Regions from separate parts of the Streptomyces sp. NPDC051105 genome, predicted to be linked through region 3. Evidence: riboswitches for the same ligand, from Rfam matches in the RefSeq annotation. Region 3 holds a riboswitch; each other region holds the start of a gene.
What was found. A riboswitch is a leader RNA that binds a small molecule or an ion and turns the genes downstream of it on or off. The one in region 3 is predicted to bind thiamine pyrophosphate.
Positions count from the first base shown of each region.

Region 1 (5,026 bases), on a different contig from region 3:
CCATCCTGGGGCTGGAGGTGGACGGTGACATGGGTGCCCTGGAAGGTGCGGGCGGTCACCGTGCAGGGCAGCCCCGCCTCGGCCGCCACGAGCCGCACACCCGCGGGCCGTACCAGTACGGTGCGGGACCCCTGGGGCGCGTTCCCGGGCAGCGGCAGCTTCCCCCAGGGCGTGACCGCGACCGAGCCCTCGACGGTCGCCGGGACCACGTTGCCGAAGCCGAGGAAGCGCGCCACGAACTCGTCGGCCGGCCGCTGCCAGACATCGAGGGGCGTGCCGGACTGGGCGATCCGGCCGTCCCGCATCACCACCACCCGGTCGGCCAGCGCGAAGGCCTCGCCCTGGTCGTGGGTGACCGCGAGCACGGTCGTGCCCAACCGGCCGAACAGCTCCCGCAGTTCGACCACCAGCCGCTCCCGCAGCGAGCGGTCGAGCTGTCCCAGCGGTTCGTCGAGCATCAGCAGCCGGGGCCGGGGCGCCAGCGCCCGCGCGAGCGCCACCCGCTGCTGCTCACCGCCGGAGAGCCCGGCCACCGCCCGCCGAGCGGCCCCCGGCAGCCCGACCAGTTCCAGCAACTCGCCGACCCGCTCGGCCTGTTGCTCCTTGCCGGCGCCACGCATCCGGAGCCCGAAGGCCACGTTCCCGCCCACGTCCCGCTGCGGGAACAGCTGATGGTCCTGGAACATCAGCCCGACCCCCCGCCGATGGGCCGGTACCCGCGTCTGATCCTGTCCGTCGAGCAGCACCCGCCCCTCGTCCGGCGGTCGCAGACCCGCCACCACCCGCAGCAGCGTCGACTTGCCGCTCCCGCTGGGCCCGAGCACACACACCACCTCGTGCTCGGCGACCTGGAGGTCCACGGCGTCGAGCACGGGCCGCCCGCCGAACCGCACGGTGGCCTGCTCCAGTTCGAGAAGCGGCATCAGAACTCCCCCGTTCGGTCGGTCCGCAGCCGCTCCAGCACCAGCAGCGCCACCGCGCACACCACCATCAGAATCGTGGAAAGGGCCATCGCCTGGCCGTAGTTGAGATCACCGGGGCGGGACAGCAACCGCGCCACGGCCACCGGCAGCGTCGGGTTGTCCGGCCGCGCGATGAACACCGTCGCCCCGAACTCCCCCAGCGACACCGCGAAGGCGAACCCGGCCGCGACCAGCAACGCCCGCCGCACCATCGGCAGATCGACCTCCCGCCACACCCGCCACGGTGAGGCCCCGAGTACGGCCGCCGCCTCCCGCAGCCGTTCGTCCACGGCACGCAGCACGGGCAGCATGGTCCGTACGACGAACGGCACCCCGACCAGTGCCTGTGCGAGCGGCACCAGGATCCAGGACTGCCTGAGGTCCAGCGGCGGCTTGTCGAGGGCGATCAGGAACCCGAAGCCGACGGTCACCGCGGACACCCCGAGCGGCAGCATCAGCAGCGCGTCGAAGCCCCGTACCAGCCGCCCCGCGTCCCGCCGGGCCAGCGCGGCGGCTGCGAGGCCGCCGATCACCACGGCGATGGCGGTGGCCGCGACGGCGTATTCGAGTGAATTGACCACCGACTGGACGGGCGCGACCAGGAAGGTGCCCCCGTCGGCGGCGCCCAGCGCCCGGTAGTAGCCGAACCCCCCGTCGAGCGACCGCCGTACCAGCACGGCCAGCGGCAGCACGAGGAGTACGGCGACGGTGGCGAGGACCCCGCCGAGCAGTGCCCACTGCCCCGCCCCGCGCGGCCGGCGTGCCGTCACCGACGGGTCCACCAGCCGCAGCGCGCTCTCCCGCCGCCGTACCGTCCACGCGTGCACGGCGAGGATCGCACCGACCGCGACGAACTGCACGATCGTGAGGACGGCTGCCGTGGAGAGGTCGAAGATCTCGGAGGTCTGCCGGTAGATCTCCACTTCGAGGGTGGAGAAGGTCGGCCCGCCGAGGATCTGGACCACCCCGAAGGAGGTGAAGGTGAACAGGAAGACCATCAGCGCGGCGGCGGCCACGGCGGGCGCCAGCGCGGGCAGGGTGACCTTCCGCCAGGCGCCCAGCGGCGAGTCGCCGAGCATCCGCGCGGCCTCCTCCTGCCGAGGGTCCAGTTGGGCCCACAGTCCGCCCACGGTCCGTACGACGACCGCGTAGTTGAAGAAGACGTGCGCGAGCAGGATGGCCCAGACGGTGGTGTCCAGTCGTACGCCCCACAGTTCGTCCAGCAGTCCGCCGCGGCCGACCAGGGCCAGGAACGCCGTACCGACCACCACCGTCGGCAGCACGAAGGGCACCGTGACCACGGCCCGCAGCACCTGCTTGCCCGGGAAGTCCAGGCGGGCGAAGACATAGGCGGCCGGCAGCGCCACCAGCAGGGTGAGCGCGGTGGAGGCGAGCGCCTGCCAGGTGGTGAACCACATGACGTGCCGGATGTCGGACTCCCCGACGACCTCGGCGATCCGCCCGAACCGCCACACCCCGTCGACCTTCAGCCCGCGCGTGACGATCGCCGCGACCGGCCACGCGAAGAAGACCGCGAAGAACGCGACGGGCACGAGCATCAGCCCGAGCCGTGCCGCCCTCCCGCGCCTGCCGGCTGCTTGAGCACGAGCCGCTTGAGCACGATCTGCTTGAGTACGCGCTACTTGAGTACGAGTGACGTCCACGTCTTGACCCACTGGTCACGGTTGGCGGCGATCTTGTCGGGCGCCATGGTCTCGGGGTCCTTCGCGGCGGGACCGTACTTGGTGAACTCGGCGGGCACAGCGGCCCCCTTGACCACCGGGTACACGAACATGTTCAACGGCATGTCCTCCTGGAACTCCTTGGAGACCAGGAAATCGACGAACGCCTTGCCGCCCTTGGTGTTCTTGGCATTGCTCAGCAGCCCGGCGAACTCGATCTGACGGAAGCAGGTGCCGGTCGCGACGCCGGTGGGAGCGGTGCTGGGTTTCGGGTCGGCGTAGATGACCTCGGCGGGCGGGGAGGACGCGTACGACACGACGAGCGGCCGGTCGCCCTTCGCCTTCTTGCCGCCCGCCGAACCGGAGAACTCCTCGTTGTAGGCCTGCTCCCAGCCGTCGACGACCTTGACGCCGTTGTCCTTGAGCTTCTTCCAGTAGCCCTGCCATCCCTCATCCCCATACTCCGCGGCGGACCCGAGCAGGAAGCCGAGCCCCGGCGAGGACGTGGCCGCGTTCTCGGTGACGAGGAGGTTCTTGTACTGCGGCTTGACGAGGTCGGCGTAGGACGTGGGCGGGGTCAGCTTGTGCGCGCTGAAGTAGGCCTTGTCGTAGTTGACGCAGATGTCGCCGTAGTCGATGGGGGTGACCCGGTGCTTGCCCGCGTCGAGTTGGTAGTCCGTGCCGACCTGGTCGAGGCCCTTTGCCTGGTACGGCTGGAAGAGACCGTTGTCGAGGGCGCGGGAGAGCAGGGTGTTGTCGACGCCGAAGAAGACGTCGCCCTGCGGGTTGTCCTTGGTCAGGATCGCCTTGTTGACGGCCTGGCCGGCGTCGCCGTCCTCGAGGACGTTCACCTTGTAGCCGGACTGCTTCTCGAAGTCCTGGAGCACGCTCTTGGAGACGGCCCATGAGTCGTGGCTGACCAGGGTGACGGTCTTGGAGTCGGTCTCGGTACCCGACGACGAACACGCGGACAGCGTGACGAGGCCGAGTCCCACGGCCGCGGCCAAGAAGGTCTTGGTGTGCACTGGTGTTTTCCTCCTGGGGTGGACCAGGAAGAGACGCGGCCCCGCCCAGAGGATCTGATCTTCTGGGCAGGGCGCAACAGCTTGAGTGATGACCGAACTTCCTACCCAGAATGACCTGGGCGAGGTTCAGAGGGTCTGCGGCCCGGTTGCCGCACTCTCAGCGCTGTGGCGCTCCCCTGTCGGAATATGAAGATGTACCTACGGCCCTCAGATTACCGCTCGGTGGCCGCGAGCTGACCGCAGGCTCCGTCGATCTCCTGACCACGGGTGTCCCGGACGGTGACGGGTACACCGTGCGCGGCGATCGCCTCGACGAACGCCTTCTCGTCCTCGGGCCGGGAGGCGGTCCACTTCGAGCCCGGCGTCGGGTTCAGCGGGATGAGGTTGACGTGGACGGGCTTGCCCTTGAGCAGGCGGCCCAGCCGGTCCCCGCGCCACGCCTGGTCGTTGATGTCGCGGATGAGGGCGTACTCGATCGACAGCCGCCGCCCGCTCTTCTCGACGTACTCGAACCCGGCGTCGAGCACCTCGCGTACCTTCCACCGCGTGTTCACGGGGACGAGGGTGTCGCGCAGCTCGTCGTCGGGAGCGTGCAGGGAGATCGCGAGCCGGCACTTGAGTCCCTCGTCGGCGAACCGGTGGATGGCCGGCACGAGCCCGACCGTCGACACGGTGATCCCGCGCTGCGAGAGACCCAGCCCGTCCGGAGCCGGGTCGGTCAGCGCCCGGATGGCGGTGACGACCCGCTTGTAGTTGGCGAGCGGCTCGCCCATCCCCATGAACACGATGTTGGAGAGCCGCGCCGGACCACCGGGCACCTCCCCGTCCCGCAGCGCCCGCATCCCGTCCACGATCTGGTGGACGATCTCCGCGGTGGACAGATTCCGGTCGAGGCCCGCCTGCCCGGTCGCGCAGAACGGGCAGTTCATCCCGCACCCCGCCTGCGAGCTGATGCACATGGTCACCCGGTCCGGGTAGCGCATCAGCACGGACTCGACGAGCGTGCCGTCGAACAACCGCCACAGCGTCTTGCGCGTCGTCCCCTCGTCGGTCGACAGATGCCGGACGACGGTCATCAGCTCGGGGAACAGCGCGTCCCGCAGCCGGTCCCGGGAGCCGGCCGGGATGTCCGTCCACTGCTCGGGCTCGTGCGCGTACCGCGCGAAGTAGTGCTGCGCGAGCTGGTTGGCACGGAACGGCTTCTCACCGATCTCGGCCACCGCGTCCTTGCGCTCGGCAGGCGTGAGGTCGGCAAGATGCCGCGGCGGCTTCTTGGCTCCGCGCGGCGCGACAAAGGTAAGTTCTCCGGGCTTAGGCATGGCTGTACCAGTGTCGCAGATCCAATTGGGTGACCTGG
Region 1 covers NZ_JBFBBR010000019.1:13,431-18,456, forward strand. The annotation lists gene AB0N16_RS35120 (ABC transporter ATP-binding protein) at 1-923, opposite strand, end outside; gene AB0N16_RS35125 (iron ABC transporter permease) at 923-2,521, opposite strand; gene AB0N16_RS35130 (thiamine ABC transporter substrate-binding protein) at 2,602-3,669, opposite strand; TPP riboswitch at 3,750-3,857, opposite strand; gene rlmN (23S rRNA (adenine(2503)-C(2))-methyltransferase RlmN) at 3,882-4,988, opposite strand.
Region 1: another riboswitch for thiamine pyrophosphate. It lies ahead of AB0N16_RS35130 (thiamine ABC transporter substrate-binding protein); the one in region 3 lies ahead of thiO (glycine oxidase ThiO).

Region 2 (5,026 bases), on a different contig from region 3:
ACGGTCCGTGACGATCACGCGCTGCTACGGCGGCTGGAGCGGACGCGGCGGATGGCGCCGCTGGTGGAGCGCCAGGAGTACGCACTGGGCACGGTGTGCGCGGCGATCCCCATCACTGTCGGCACCACGGCGGCCACGGTGGCCATCTCCCTCCCTCTTCACCAGGCAGACCGGCTGCTGCCCGCCGCACGGCAGTTGCAGACGGAGGTGGGACGGCATCTGGGTTCTCTGGCGATCGCTATCAGTATCTGAAAACTCACTCCTTGTGATCTGCTGTGTACGTTCAGCAAGATTTGACCACCATCAAAGGGATAGATAAATCCCGGCCAGTCGGTGTCATATGACGGGGTAGGCGATGCGCGAGTCCGTACAAGCAGAAGTCATGATGAGCTTTCTCGTCTCGGAGGAGCTCTCCTTCCGCATCCCCGTGGAGTTGCGCTACGAGACCTGTGATCCGTATGCCGTGCGGCTCACCTTCCATCTGCCCGGGGATGCGCCGGTGACCTGGGCCTTCGGCCGTGAGTTGCTGATCGACGGGGTGGGCCGGCCGTGCGGGGAGGGCGATGTGCATATCGCACCCGCCGATTCCGAGGTGCTGGGCGAGATCCTGATCAGGCTTCAGGTCGGCGGCGACCAGGCGGTGTTCCGGTCTTCGGCACCACCGCTGGTGGCCTTTCTCGACCGTACCGACAAGTTGGTGCCGCTGGGCCAGGAAGGTACGCTCGCCGACTTCGACGCCCATCTGGACGAGGCACTGGACCGCATCCTGGCCGAGGAACAGAGCGCGGGCTGAAGCGAGCGATACGGCACGGGACGCGAGACGCTCCACCGAACCGCGTGAGGACGCGCAGGAACGCTTCTGCGCGTCCGTGGGCGGCTGCCGGCGCGCTTCTCCTCGTGCGGACCCTCCTCTTGCGCCGCCCACCGCCCCCTCGCCGCACGGTCACCGCTTCCGGCGACGCCCTCGCCCGCCACGTGCCGGGGCCTCCACGGCCGCGACGGCTTCCTTGCTCTGCCGGTCGGCCGAGACCACCAGCGCCGCGAGCAGCGTGGTGACCGGCACCGAGGCGACCAGGCCGATCGAGCCGACCAGCGTGCGCACGATCTCCTCGGCGACCAGCTCACTGTTGGCGACCGTCGCCACGCTGCTCTGTGCGATCGAGAAGAGCAGCAGCAGCGGCAGCGCGGCGCCCGCGTAGGCCAGGACGAGAGTGTTGACGACGGAGGCGATGTGGTCCCGGCCGATGCGGATGCCCGCCCGGTACAGCCCGCGCCAGCCCATCGTCGGGTTGGCCTCGTGCAGCTCCCAGACGGCCGATGTCTGGGTCACCGTCACATCGTCCAGGACACCCAGCGAACCGATGATGACGCCGGCCAGCAGCAGACCACTCATGTCGATCGACGGGTACAGGCCGTGGATCAGCCCGGTGTTGTCGTCGGTGTTGCCGGTGAGCGCGGCCCAGTCGATGAACTCCGAGCCGAGGACGCCGATCAGGCACAGCGAGACCAGCGTGCCGAGCACCGCCACCGAGGTCCGGGCCGACAGGCCGTGGCACATGTACAGGGCGATCAGCATGATGGCGCTGGACCCGACCACCGCCACCAGCAGCGGATTCGAGCCCTGCAGGATCGCGGGCAGGATGAACAGGGTCAGCACCAGGAAGCTGACGGCCAGCGCGACCAGCGCCATCACACCACGCAGCCGGCCCACCACGACGACGGCGAGTGCGAAGATCCCGGCCAGCAGGGCCATCGGGAACTTCCGGTTCACGTCGGTGACCGAGTACTGCAGGTCCTTGGGCGCCGAGGGCTCGTACGCGACCACGACCTTCTCGCCCTCGTCCAGCTGACGTGACTGATCGGGCTGCACGATCTCGGTGAACGTGCGGCCCTTGTCCTTGCCGGTGTCGACCCGGACCGTGGCCTTCTTGCAGGTGCCGTCCTCCTCCTGCTTCGCGGAGCTGCCCTCCGAGGTGGAGGTGTCGCCGGTCGAGCTGTCCCCGGAAGCGTTGACCGACTTGCAGCTGACCGAGACGACCTTGGTGACCGTGGCCGCCTGCGTCTGCCGGTCGAAGCCGACGCCGGTGCGCTCGTGCGACGGGGCGCCACCGGGCCAGAGCACCACGAGGCCGACGACGACCGCGGCGGTGAAGGGGATGAGGATCGCCGCGATGACCTTGCGCAGATGCTTGGAGACCGGCGCGGCGGGGCCGTGGCTGTGCGAGTGACCGTGCCCGCCGCCTGACCCGGAGCCGCCCTGGCCGGATCCCTGGCCGGGCGGGTGGCCGAGAGTATGGCCGTCGTCGTGACTGTGGGCGTGCCCCTGGTCGTACTGGTGGCCCTGCCCGTGGTCGTGTCCGTCACCGGCACCATGGCCCCCGTGGCCGGTTCCGCCGCCCTGTGCGGCGCCGTTGCCGCGCCTTGGGTCGGGGGGCGGATAGGGGTGCTGCTGTGTCGTGGTCACCGCCCGATCATCGCAAGAACGGCAGGGGCCCTCTGTTCACCGCGCCCGAATTGACGCTAGCGTGGAGGCACCTTTGCACACGCGGGAGCTCGGAGCACCGGGCTGAGAGGGCGCTGACCTCCGTATTCGCGATGTTCCACGTGGAACGAGTGATGTTTCACATGAAACGCCGCCTGACGGAAGCCGCTGCGTCGACCGCCGAACCTGTTACCGGGTAATGCCGGCGTAGGGAGTAGGTCTCATGGCCAACAAGGACGTACGCACGCCTGCCTTCAGCCAGGACGAACAGCCCATTGCGGGCGAAACCCCCCAAGGAGCAGGGAAGTCCATCGGCTGGCACAAGGGGTATGTCGAGGGTTCGCGCCCCGACCTTCGGGTGCCGGTCCGTCAGGTGCATCTCACCAACGGGCAGTCGGTCACGCTCTACGACACCTCCGGCCCGTACACCGATCCGCTCGTCGAGACCGACGTCCGCAGGGGCCTGCCGCCGCTGCGGGAGAACTGGATCATCGCCCGCGGCGACACCGCCGAGTACGCGGGCCGCCCCGTCCGTCCCGAGGACGACGGGATCAAGCACACCTCGCCGCGTGGCGGGCTGCGCAACCTGGACGCGGTCTTCCCGGGCCGCCCGCGCCAGCCGCGCCGCAGCCGGGACGGCGAGGCGGTCACACAGCTCGCGTACGCCCGCCGGGGTGAGGTCACCCCGGAGATGGAGTACGTCGCCATCCGGGAGAACGTCTCCCCCGAAGTCGTCCGTGAGGAGATCGCGGCGGGACGGGCCGTGCTGCCGGCCAATGTCAACCACCCGGAGATCGAGCCGATGATCATCGGCAAGCGGTTCCTGGTGAAGGTCAACGCCAACATCGGCAACTCCGCGGTGACTTCCTCCATCGAGGAGGAGGTGGAGAAGATGACCTGGGCAACCCGCTGGGGCGCCGACACGGTCATGGACCTCTCCACCGGACGCAACATCCACACCACGCGCGAGTGGGTGCTGCGCAACTCCCCCGTCCCCATCGGCACGGTTCCGCTCTACCAGGCCCTGGAGAAGGTCGACGGCCGGGCCGAGGAGCTGACCTGGGAGATCTACAGGGACACAGTCGTCGAACAGGCCGAGCAGGGCGTGGACTACATGACCGTCCACGCGGGAGTGCGCCTGCCGTATGTGCCGCTCACCGCCCACCGCAAGACCGGCATCGTTTCGCGCGGCGGGTCGATCATGGCGGCCTGGTGCCTCGCGCACCACAAGGAATCGTTTCTGTACGAGAACTTCGAGGAACTCTGCGAGATTCTCGCCGCTTACGACGTCACCTACTCGCTGGGTGACGGCCTGCGCCCGGGCTCCATCGCGGACGCCAACGACGAGGCTCAGTTCGCGGAGTTGCGCACGCTCGGGGAACTCAACCGGATCGCGAAGCGTTTCCATGTACAGACGATGATCGAGGGCCCGGGCCATGTCCCGATGCACAAGATCAAGGAGAACATCGACCTTCAGCAGGAGATCTGCGATGAAGCTCCGTTCTATACGCTCGGCCCGCTGACCACGGACGTCGCGCCGGCGTACGACCACATCACCTCCGGTATCGGTGCCGCGATGATCGCCTGGTGGGGCACGGCGATGCTCTGCTACGTCACGCCCAAGGAGCACCTCGGCCTGCCCAACCGCGACGACGTCAAGACCGGCGTGATCACCTACAAGATCGCCGCCCACGCGGCCGACCTCGCCAAGGGCCACCCGGGTGCGCAGGAGTGGGACGACGCGCTGTCCGACGCCCGCTTCGAGTTCCGGTGGGAGGACCAGTTCAATCTCGCCCTGGATCCGGACACGGCCCGCGAGTTCCACGACGAGACGCTTCCGGCGGAGCCGGCGAAGACGGCCCATTTCTGCTCCATGTGCGGGCCGAAGTTCTGCTCGATGAAGATCAGCCACAGCATCACGGAGCGGTTCGGTGCTGGGGCGGCTGAGGGGGTGTCTCCCGAGGAGGTTGCGGAGGGGATGCTCCAGAAGTCGAAGGAGTTCGCGGCCAGCGGAAACCGGGTGTATCTGCCGCTGGCGGAGTGAGTTCCTGGCCGAGGTGCCGGTCCGGGTTGTCGGACACCCTGGACCGACGCCGTCGGCTCGGTCACCCTTCGGCGTCCTGCGGGTACCAGCGCAGCTCCACCGCGTTGCCGTCCGGGTCGCGGAGGTAGACCTGCGGATCCGGTCTCATGAGTGACTGGATGGGGGTGCCTTCCATGATCGGCCGGGGGGCGAGCCATCAAGGCGTGATCGGCATACGACCGTTGAGCCGGATTAAGCGCCGAGGTGGGCTCATGCTGGAGCGACTGGAGACCGAGATCTTCCTGACGCTTGCCGAGGAACTGCACTTCGGGCGGACCGCCGAGGTGTTGGGGATCACGACCGGGCGGGTGCGCCAGATGACTCCGCGAGCGCTCTGCCGGTCGGCTTCGCGTCCGTGTCTCGTGACCGGGTGTCCGGCTTGCGCCCCCGGGCGGGGGCGCAAGCCGGGTTATTCCGGCTGGTGTTCCGGGCCTCCGAAGTCCGGGCTGGTGTAGTCCGGG
Region 2 covers NZ_JBFBBR010000006.1:188,547-193,572, reverse strand. The annotation lists gene AB0N16_RS17230 (IclR family transcriptional regulator C-terminal domain-containing protein) at 1-252, shown strand, start outside; gene AB0N16_RS17225 (SsgA family sporulation/cell division regulator) at 356-793, shown strand; gene AB0N16_RS17220 (YibE/F family protein) at 944-2,464, opposite strand; TPP riboswitch at 2,536-2,713, shown strand; gene thiC (phosphomethylpyrimidine synthase ThiC) at 2,706-4,526, shown strand; partial or broken gene AB0N16_RS17210 (LysR family transcriptional regulator) at 4,778-4,885, shown strand; gene AB0N16_RS17205 (hypothetical protein) at 4,975-5,026, opposite strand, start outside.
Region 2: another riboswitch for thiamine pyrophosphate. It lies ahead of thiC (phosphomethylpyrimidine synthase ThiC); the one in region 3 lies ahead of thiO (glycine oxidase ThiO).

Region 3 (5,026 bases):
CGGGCCCGTCGGTTCGCCGCGCCAGATCATCCGGTCGGCGACGGCGTGGTGGCCGGCGTACTGCACGAAGCGGCCGAACTGCTCCGACCAGAAGTACGGCACGGGGTCGTAGACCGCGTCGGACTCGCCGAGGATGTTGGCTGCCACCGTACGCGGGCCCTGGAGGGCGTTGTCCCAGTGGTGGACCAGGAGGCGCTCGCCGTAGCGGCCGGACGGGAAGGAGGCGCAGTCGCCGACCGCGTAGACGTCCGGGACGCCGGTGCGGAGCCGGTCGTCGGCGAGCACCTCCCCGTGCGCGCCCAGGTCGATGCCGGAGCCGGCCAGCCAGGCGGTGGCGGGGCGGGCGCCGATGCCGACCACGACCGCGCCGGCGGGCACCCGCGAGCCGTCGTCGAGCACCACCGCGCCGGGTTCGACACCCGCCACGCGCGCGTGCGTGCGCAGTTCGGCGCCGCTGTCGGTGTACCAGGCGGTCATCGGCGCGGCCACCTCCGCCGGGAGCGCTCCCGCGAGCGGGCGGTCGGCGGCCTCCACGACCGTGACCGCGCAGCCGGCCTCCCGGGCCGCGGTGGTGAACTCGGCGCCGATCCAGCCCGCGCCGACCACCACGATGTCGTGCTGCCGGGCGAGCACGGGCCGAAGCCGCTCGGCGTCGTCCAGGGTGCGCAGCAGATGGACGCCGGGCACGCCCTCGGTGCCGGGCAGCGCGATCGGCTCGGCTCCGGTGGCGAGCACCAGGACGTCGTACGGCACCGGCCCGGCCTCGGTGTCCAGCTCACGGTCGGCGGGGCGGACGCCGAGGGCCTCGCGGCCCAGCGCCAGCTCGATGCCGAGCGTCTCGAAGTCGACCTCGAAGGCGGAGCCCTCCGCCTTGCCGAGCAGCACCGCCTTGGAGAGCGGCGGCCGGTCGTACGGCTGATGCGGCTCGGCGCCGATCAGGGTAAGGGTCCCCGTGAACCCCTGCTCACGCAGGGCCACGGCGGTCTGCACCCCGGCCATGCCCGCGCCCACGACGACCACGCGTCGCGTCTGTGACGTGCTCGGTCGCTGCGTCTGCTCGCTCACCTGATCACCATAGACAAGAACGATAGACAACTGACAAAGAGTCAGTCAGGGGGCGTGCTGGGTGACCTGTTCCACACCGCCGGCGCAGGCCGTCTTACCCGGGCGGAGCCTCGCGGTCTAGGGTGGCCGGTAAGCACACGCGGGAGCCCGGACGCACCGGGCTGAGAGGGAGGCTGGCGGCCTCCGACCGTACGAACCTGATCCGGGTCATGCCGGCGAAGGGAGGGGCTGGACGCCCATGTCCGCACATACGTCCGACGTCCTCGTCATCGGGGGCGGAATCATCGGCCTGGTGACGGCCTGGCGGTCCGCGCAGCGCGGGCTCGCCACCGCCGTGGTCGACCCCGCGCCCGGCGGCGGGGCCGCGCAGGTCGCGGCGGGGATGCTGGCCGCGGTCACCGAACTGCACTACGGCGAGCAGACCCTGCTGGGGCTCAACCTGGCCTCCGCCCGCCGCTATCCCGACTTCGCCGCCGAGCTCACCGAGCTGACCGGCCACGACCTGGGCTACCGGCGCTGCGGCACGCTCGCGGTCGCGCTGGACGCCGACGACCGCGCGCATCTGCGCGAGCTGCACGTCCTCCAGCGGCGGTCGGGGCTGGACTCCGAGTGGCTGTCCGGGCGGGACTGCCGGCGCCTGGAGCCGATGCTCGCGCCGGGTGTGCGTGGCGGACTGCGGGTCGACGGCGACCACCAGATCGACCCGCGCCGGCTGGCGGCCGCCCTGGTGGCCGCGTGCGAGCGGGCCGGGGTGGTCTTCCACCGCGACTGGGCCGAGCGCCTGGAGGTGGTACGGGAGCGGGCCACCGGTGCCGTCACGCGCGCGGGTGCGGCGTTGGGTGCCGGACAGGTGGTGCTCGCCGGCGGAAGCCTGAGCGGACGGCTCGCGGGCGTGCCCGACGACGTGCTGCCGCCGGTGCGGCCGGTGAAGGGGCAGGTGCTGCGGCTGACCGTGCCCGCGCGGTACGCGCCGTTCCTCAGCCGGACCGTACGGGCCGTGGTGCGCGGCGGCCATCTCTACCTGGTGCCCCGGGAGAACGGCGAGCTGGTCGTCGGGGCTACGAGCGAGGAGCTGGGCTGGGACACCACGGTCACGGCGGGGGGTGTGTACGAGCTGCTGCGCGACGCGCACGAGCTGGTGCCCGGCATCACCGAGCTGCCGCTGACCGAGACCCGGGCCGGGCTGCGCCCCGGCTCCCCCGACAACGCGCCGCTGCTCGGGCCGACCCGCCTCGACGGGCTGCTGCTGGCCACCGGCCACCACCGCAACGGGGTGCTGCTCACGCCGGTCACGGGAGACGTGATGGCGGAGCTGCTGACCGGCGGTGAGCTGCCGGAAGAGGCCCGTCCGTTCACGCCGAAGCGTTTCGGCCCCGTCCCCGGCGTACTTCTGGAGCAGACCGCATGAACATCTCCGTCAACGGGGAGCGCCGGGAGATCACCCCGGGCACCGCTCTCGACACGCTCGTGAAGTCGATCACGGCGGCGCCGTCCGGGGTGGCCGCGGCGGTCAACGAGACCGTCGTACCGCGCGGGGAGTGGCCGGGTACGGCTCTCACCGAGGGTGACCGCGTGGAAGTCCTGACCGCCGTACAGGGAGGCTGAGCCATGGCCGACGACGCGCTGGTGCTCGGGGGTACGGCCTTCTCGTCCCGGCTGATCATGGGGACCGGGGGTGCGCCCAGCCTCGAGGTGCTGGAGCGGGCGCTGGTGGCGTCCGGGACCGAGCTGACCACGGTCGCGATGCGGCGGGTGGATCCGGGGGTACGGGGCTCCGTGCTGTCGGTCCTCGAACGGCTGGGGATCCGGGTGCTGCCGAACACGGCGGGGTGCTTCACCGCCGGGGAGGCGGTGCTGACGGCCCGGCTGGCCCGGGAGGCGCTGGGCACCTCGATGGTCAAGCTGGAGGTCATCGCCGACGAGCGGACCTTGCTCCCCGACCCGATCGAGCTCCTTGACGCGGCGGAGACGCTGGTCGACGACGGGTTCACGGTGCTGCCGTACACCAACGACGATCCTGTGCTGGCCCGGAAGCTGGAGGACGTGGGGTGCGCGGCGGTGATGCCGCTCGGGTCGCCCATCGGATCCGGGCTCGGGATCCGCAACCCGCACAACTTCCGGCTGATCGTCGAGCACGCGCGCGTGCCGGTGATCCTGGACGCGGGGGCCGGTACGGCGTCCGATGTGGCGCTGGCGATGGAGCTGGGGTGCGCGGGGGTGATGCTGGCGTCCGCCGTGACACGAGCGCAGGATCCCGAGCGGATGGCGTCCGCCATGCGGGCCGGCGTGGAGGCGGGACGGCTGGCCCGGCTGGCCGGCCGGATCCCCTTCCGCCACTTCGCCGAGCCGTCGTCCCCCACGGAGGGCCTGGCCGCCCTGGATCCCGAACGCCCCGCCTTCTGACCGCCGGCCCGGTCGTTCGGGGCGCGCGCAGCAGCGCGCCGCGTCACAGGTGCGCTGCAAGTCGGCGGTGAAATCTGTCTCACCTGTGGGGGTTTCAGCCGGGGCTCGTACACTCTCGGGGTGGATACGACGCTTCAGGACCCCCTCGTCGGGCAGGTGCTCGACGGCCGTTATCGCGTCGACGCGCGGATCGCCGTCGGCGGGATGGCCACGGTCTACCGGGCCCTGGACGTCCGGCTGGACCGGGTGCTCGCGCTGAAAGTGATGCATCCGGCACTCGCCGCCGACGGGTCCTTCGTCGAGAGATTCATCCGGGAGGCCAAGTCGGTCGCCCGGCTGGCCCACCCGAATGTCGTCCAGGTCTTCGACCAGGGGACCGACGGGCCCTACGTGTATCTCGCGATGGAGTACGTCGCCGGGTGCACCCTCCGTGACGTGCTGCGCGAGCGCGGCGCGCTGCAGCCGCGGGCCGCGCTGGACATCCTGGAGCCGGTGCTGGCCGCGCTGGGCGCCGCGCACCGCGCCGGGTTCGTGCACCGGGACATGAAGCCCGAGAACGTGTTGATAGGGGACGACGGGCGGGTCAAGGTCGCCGACTTCGGGCTCGTACGGTCCGTGGGCAGCGTCACCAACACGACCGGCGCCGTCCTGGGGACCGTGGCGTACCTCGCGCCCGAGCAGGTCGAGAGCGGGGCCGCCGATCCCCGCGTCGACGTGTACGCGTGCGGTGTCGTGCTCTACGAGATGCTCACCGGGGAGAAGCCGCACGACTCGGACTCGCCCGCGGTGATCCTCTACAAGCATCTCCACGAGGACGTGCCGCCGCCGTCCGCCGTCGTGCCCGGGCTGGCCTACGAGCTGGACGAGCTGGTCGCCCACGGCACCGCCCGCGATCCCGAGGCGCGGCCCTACGACGCGGTCGCGCTGCTGGCCCTGGTGCGGGAGGCGCGGGCCGCCCTCCGGGACGAGCAGCTGGACGCCGTACCGCCGCAGGCACTCTCCGAGGCGCACGACATAGCCGAGGACCGGACCAGCGTCCTTCCGCGGTCGCTGACCTCCCCCACGCTCGGCTTCGCTCGCGCGGGGGAACCCCCGGCCCGGCCGCTGCCCGTCAACGAGCCGGACGACAGGGTCGAGATGACCAGCCGGTTCGAGGCGCCGCCGGTGCCGGAGCGGCGGCACGGGACCCGCCGCCGGTCCCGGCGCGGGCTGGTCACGCTCGTCGTCGCCGTACTGGTCCTCTTCGGCGCCGGCACCGGCATCTGGTACATCAACTCCGGCCAGTTCACCGAGGTCCCGCCGCTGCTGTCGAAGACCGAGGCACAGGCCACCGCACGGCTGAAGGAGGCCGGGCTCGACATCAAGAAGGTCGAGCACGCCTACAGCGACACGGTCAAGCGGGGCACGGTGATCAGCACCGATCCGGCGGCCGGCAAGCGCATCCGCAGCAACGACTCGGTGACGCTGACCATCTCGGACGGCCCGGAGACGGTGAACGTGCCGGACGTGCAGGGGCGGACGCAGGCGAGGGCCAGGGCGCTGCTGAAGGCAGCCGGGC
Region 3 covers NZ_JBFBBR010000008.1:9,488-14,513, reverse strand. The annotation lists gene AB0N16_RS20540 (FAD-dependent oxidoreductase) at 1-1,065, opposite strand, end outside; TPP riboswitch at 1,195-1,306, shown strand; gene thiO (glycine oxidase ThiO) at 1,304-2,473, shown strand; gene thiS (sulfur carrier protein ThiS) at 2,470-2,670, shown strand; gene AB0N16_RS20525 (thiazole synthase) at 2,674-3,468, shown strand; gene pknB (Stk1 family PASTA domain-containing Ser/Thr kinase) at 3,589-5,026, shown strand, end outside.